One region of the Paenibacillus sp. GYB006 genome, then DNA from elsewhere that is predicted to be linked to it. Evidence: a T-box and tRNA genes for the amino acid it is inferred to sense, from the RefSeq annotation. Region 1 holds a T-box; the other holds one or more tRNA genes.
What was found. The T-box of region 1 lies ahead of metG (methionine--tRNA ligase). A T-box ahead of a tRNA ligase gene usually reads a tRNA of that ligase, here a tRNA-Met.

Region 1 (2,424 bases):
TTTTCCATCAAAATATTTATGAACCATGGCTACCGTTCGATTCAATAGGTTACCTAGATCGTTCGCCAAATCGGAATTCACACGTTCTACAAAACTTTCAGGAGTGAAGGTACCATCTGAACCAAATGGAACTTCGCGAAGCAGATAGTAACGCAAGGAATCCAGACCATAACGATCAATCAAAGTAACGGGATCTACTACGTTCCCTTTGGATTTGGACATTTTACCGTCTTTCATAAGCAGCCAGCCATGTGCAAATACTTTCTTCGGCAGTGGAAGATCCAGAGCCATCAGCATAATCGGCCAATAAATCGTATGGAAACGTACAATCTCTTTACTCATGAGATGAACATCAGCCGGCCAGAATTTATCATATAGTGATGTATCATCGGTACCATATCCGAGTGCTGTAATATAGTTAAGCAGCGCATCAATCCACACATAAATTACGTGTTTCGGATCGCTTTTCACTTTTACTCCCCAATCGTAACTTGTACGAGAGACAGCCAAATCTTCAAGTCCTGGTTTGATAAAGTTGTTTATCATCTCATTTTTACGAGACTTCGGCTGAATAAATTCTGGATTTTGTTCGTAGAAAGCTAAAAGACGATCTGCATATTTGCTCATTTTGAAGAAATAACATTCTTCTTTTACAAGTTCTACAGGATGTCCGCTATCTGGGCTTTTTCCTCCAATGATATTACCTTGGTCATCTTTGACTGTATCCACAAGCTGGGTTTCTGTGTAGTACGTTTCATCAGGAATACTGTACCATCCTTCATATTCCCCTTTATAAATATCACCTTGCGCTACTAAACGTTCAAATATATCTTGAACAACCTTTGTATGTCTTTTTTCACTTGTACGGATAAAGTCATCGTTAGAAATATCGAGTTTCTTCCATAGATCCTGGATACCTGCAACAATTTCGTCTACAAATTCAATCGGCGTTTTACCCGCTGCTTGCGCTTTTTGTTCGATTTTCTGTCCGTGTTCATCCGTACCTGTTAAATAACGAACATCGTAACCTCTTAATCTTTTGTACCTTGAAATCGCATCTCCTGCTACCGTTGTGTACGCATGCCCAATATGCAGTTTGTCACTTGGGTAGTAGATTGGTGTTGTGATGTAAAATGTTTTTTTCTCCGTCATTATAATACCTCCTGTAAAATAATTGGTGCCCTGTCATTCTGCAAAAAATACCAGAAGACAATACAAAAAGACCCTCATCCCCTATGGGACGAGAGTCTGTTATTCTCACGTGGTACCACCCAAATTCCCTGGATCCTCACGGATCACAGGCTCAACCGGTTATGTTGTGTCATCAACCGGACCCATTAACGCTGGAACACGCCACTCCCTTACCTCTTCCTTTGTATATAGAAGACGGCTCGAAAGTGGTTCCTCCAGGACCATTTTCCAGTGATCTACAGACCGGTTTGCAGCTTCCCCGGCTCTCTGTACTGCAGATGTTAACTGTACTTATCCCTTCATAAGAAACATATGAATTTATCAAAATAATACTAAACGAACGCAATCCATGTCAAGGTTATCACATGCCTATAAGCCTATGATGTGGAAGAATTCTAACTTCCTTTTTTGGGTGGAACCAAATCCACGCCTCCTGGATGAAAGGGATGACATTTCATAATCCGTTTAGCAGAGAGCAATGAACCTTTTACCGCACCATGAACTTCGATCGCTTCTAGTGCATAAGCCGAACAAGTCGGATAAAACCGACAACTCGGAGGTTTCAGTGGCGATATAAATTTCCGATAAAATGTAACAGGTGCTTTTGCAATCGTACGAGTAACCTTCATCTTTACTGACCCTTTGAAGAAGCTTGATTCTGATCTGTCTTAGGCGACACTTTGCCAGATACTTGACAGTCTTTACAATAACCAAAGATTTCAAACTTATGCTCCACCACTTGAAATTGATCTGGTGTATCCGTAAGCTGCATTGGACAAAACTCAATAGGAAGCGTCTTTTGACACTGAAGGCAGATCAGATGGTGATGGTGATGTCCCGAGCTGCAAGAAGCCTTGAATTTCACTCCATCCTCAAAGATGACTTGTTCAAGTACACCTAGTTCCTGCATGACCCTGAGATTTCGATAAACCGTATCAAAACTGAGCCCGCTGTATGTCCGGCCCATATATTCGTATACATCCTTTGGTGACAAATAACCTTCTGTTTCAGCAAAAAGTCTAGCGAGCGTCTTTCGTTGATCCGTAATACGAAGTCCTTGGCTAGACATGGCTTCAATAATCTGATTCGTTGACAGCATGACTTTTACCCTCCCGTCATACCAAATCTGTCTATATATCTATAATGCCTGAAATGGTGTACCACGTCAACGAACATAGAACGACCTTTTATCTCTGCAGAAAAAAAGAACTCTTTATGACTTAAAGAGTCCTT
Region 2 (2,424 bases), on a different contig from region 1:
AATGAGTAAGACCCCTTGAAGACGACGAGGTAGATAGGCTGGGGGTGGAAGTGCAGCAATGCATGGAGCTGACCAGTACTAATCGGTCGAGGGCTTATCCTACAAGCTTTCTGAAGGAAAGCTACTTCGGAAGCATAAGCTATATAAATCGCAAAGATTGTTTCGTTCTAGTTTTCAGGGAGCAAATCCTTGAGGAAAACTAAACGCTTGTTTCTTGATTCACACTTCGGTGTTGAACCCAAGCAAACGCGAAGAGTGTATAGATTTTTCGAAGATTTTCGAGAAGCGTAAGCTAAGAAAATCCTGTTTGGTGGCGATAGCGGAGGGGTTCCACACGTACCCATCCCGAACACGACCGTTAAGCCCTCCAGCGCCGATGGTACTTGGACCGCAGGGTCCTGGGAGAGTAGGACGCCGCCAAGCGAATACCCTTATGGGTTATTTTTTCGCCTAATCGTTTAATTAACGATAAGGGCCCTTAGCTCAGCTGGTTAGAGCGCACCCCTGATAAGGGTGAGGTCGGTGGTTCGAGTCCACTAGGGCCCACCATTTAACTTCATAATCCCATTATGGGGCCATAGCTCAGCTGGGAGAGCGCCTGCCTTGCACGCAGGAGGTCAGCGGTTCGATCCCGCTTGGCTCCACCAATATTCCCTGATAGCTCAGTTGGTAGAGCACTCGACTGTTAATCGAGTTGTCACAGGTTCGAGCCCTGTTCGGGGAGCCACTTTTGGAGAAGTGTCCGAGCTGGCCGAAGGAGCACGATTGGAAATCGTGTAGGCGTCACAAGCGTCTCGAGGGTTCGAATCCCTCTTTCTCCGTTGCGAACTTTTTAGAATATTTAATACAGTAAGGCCCGTTGGTCAAGGGGTTAAGACACCTCCCTTTCACGGAGGTAACAGGGGTTCGAATCCCCTACGGGTCACTTTATATGGAGATTTAGCTCAGCTGGGAGAGCATCTGCCTTACAAGCAGAGGGTCGGGGGTTCGATCCCCTCAATCTCCACCATATAAATATCGCGGGGTGGAGCAGCTCGGTAGCTCGTCGGGCTCATAACCCGAAGGTCGCAGGTTCAAATCCTGCCCCCGCAATTGTAATACTTGGAACTGTGGTGTAGAGGCCTAACATGCCTGCCTGTCACGCAGGAGATCGCGGGTTCGAATCCCGTCAGTTCCGCCACTTTTATCTTAACTCCAGTAAAATGGAGTATGGTATATCGTAATCATTTAGCCGGTGTAGCTCAACTGGTAGAGCAACTGACTTGTAATCAGTAGGTTGGGGGTTCAAGTCCTCTCGCCGGCACCAGTTTCATTATGGAGGATTAGCGAAGTGGCCAAACGCATCAGACTGTAAATCTGCTCCCTTACGGGTTCGGTGGTTCGAATCCATCATCCTCCACCAGATTTATTTTTAAGTATTTTGTTATGGCGGTCGTGGCGAAGGGGTTAACGCACCGGTCTGTGGCTCCGGCATTCGTGGGTTCAAGTCCCATCGATCGCCCCATTTTTAAACCTTATCACTGTTGGGGATTAGCCAAGCGGTAAGGCAACGGACTTTGACTCCGTCATGCATAGGTTCAAATCCTATATCCCCAGCCATCTTTAGTACGAGCCATTAGCTCAGTTGGTAGAGCACCTGACTTTTAATCAGGGTGTCGAAGGTTCGAGCCCTTCATGGCTCACTTTTATATATATGCGGTCGTGGCGGAATTGGCAGACGCGCACGGTTCAGGTCCGTGTGGGCTAACCCCCGTGGAGGTTCGAGTCCTCTCGACCGCACCATATATTTCGCGGACGTGGCTCAGCGGTAGAGCATCGCCTTGCCAAGGCGAGGGTCGCGGGTTCGATTCCCGTCGTCCGCTCCAATTATATTTGCGCCCTTAGCTCAGCTGGATAGAGCGTTTGACTACGAATCAAAAGGCCGGGAGTTCGAATCTCTCAGGGCGCGCCATTTAAATAACGGGATGTAGCTCAGCTTGGTAGAGCACCTGGTTTGGGACCAGGGGGTCGCATGTTCAAATCGTGTCATCCCGATATTTATACGCGGGTGTAGTTCAATGGTAGAACTTCAGCCTTCCAAGCTGATAGCGTGGGTTCGATTCCCATCACCCGCTTCACAGTAAACCCCTTCGCTTTCGCGAAGGGGTTTTTTAATATTACGATATGGAACAGGGATAGGTAGTGTATTAATCGGCCTGTTCTTTTTTTGGCTGGAGCGTTATACTTTTACGGCCATCGATACCAATCGGAATGTCGCCAGCAATGGTAACACGGCGTACTACACGGTGTTCATCGCCATAGTCATTAATTGCATAATGTTGTGTTGCTCGGTTATCCCAAACTACCACATCGCCTACAGCCCAGCGCCAGCGAACTGTATTTTCAAGTCTGGTAACGTGCTCTTGTAAAATATTAATGATTCGA

Region 2: it encodes a tRNA-Met, which carries the amino acid that the T-box ahead of metG (methionine--tRNA ligase) is inferred to sense. The anticodon was not compared.

Annotation. Positions count from the first base shown of each region.
Region 1 is NZ_JARBDA010000007.1:67,783-70,206, forward strand. Features, by position in the region: gene metG (methionine--tRNA ligase) at 1-1,152, opposite strand, end outside; T-box leader at 1,234-1,503, opposite strand; gene yidD (membrane protein insertion efficiency factor YidD) at 1,587-1,820, opposite strand; gene PV403_RS16585 (Fur family transcriptional regulator) at 1,823-2,290, opposite strand.
Region 2 is NZ_JARBDA010000010.1:125-2,548, forward strand. Features, by position in the region: partial or broken rRNA gene PV403_RS18465 (23S ribosomal RNA) at 1-102, shown strand, start outside; rRNA gene rrf (5S ribosomal RNA) at 307-423, shown strand; tRNA gene PV403_RS18475 (tRNA-Ile) at 473-549, shown strand; tRNA gene PV403_RS18480 (tRNA-Ala) at 572-647, shown strand; tRNA gene PV403_RS18485 (tRNA-Asn) at 652-727, shown strand; tRNA gene PV403_RS18490 (tRNA-Ser) at 733-821, shown strand; tRNA gene PV403_RS18495 (tRNA-Glu) at 854-925, shown strand; tRNA gene PV403_RS18500 (tRNA-Val) at 934-1,009, shown strand; tRNA gene PV403_RS18505 (tRNA-Met) at 1,019-1,092, shown strand; tRNA gene PV403_RS18510 (tRNA-Asp) at 1,104-1,180, shown strand; tRNA gene PV403_RS18515 (tRNA-Thr) at 1,231-1,306, shown strand; tRNA gene PV403_RS18520 (tRNA-Tyr) at 1,317-1,402, shown strand; tRNA gene PV403_RS18525 (tRNA-His) at 1,429-1,504, shown strand; tRNA gene PV403_RS18530 (tRNA-Gln) at 1,525-1,599, shown strand; tRNA gene PV403_RS18535 (tRNA-Lys) at 1,610-1,682, shown strand; tRNA gene PV403_RS18540 (tRNA-Leu) at 1,696-1,782, shown strand; tRNA gene PV403_RS18545 (tRNA-Gly) at 1,791-1,865, shown strand; tRNA gene PV403_RS18550 (tRNA-Arg) at 1,875-1,951, shown strand; tRNA gene PV403_RS18555 (tRNA-Pro) at 1,961-2,034, shown strand; tRNA gene PV403_RS18560 (tRNA-Gly) at 2,044-2,114, shown strand; gene PV403_RS18565 (TauD/TfdA dioxygenase family protein) at 2,187-2,424, opposite strand, start outside.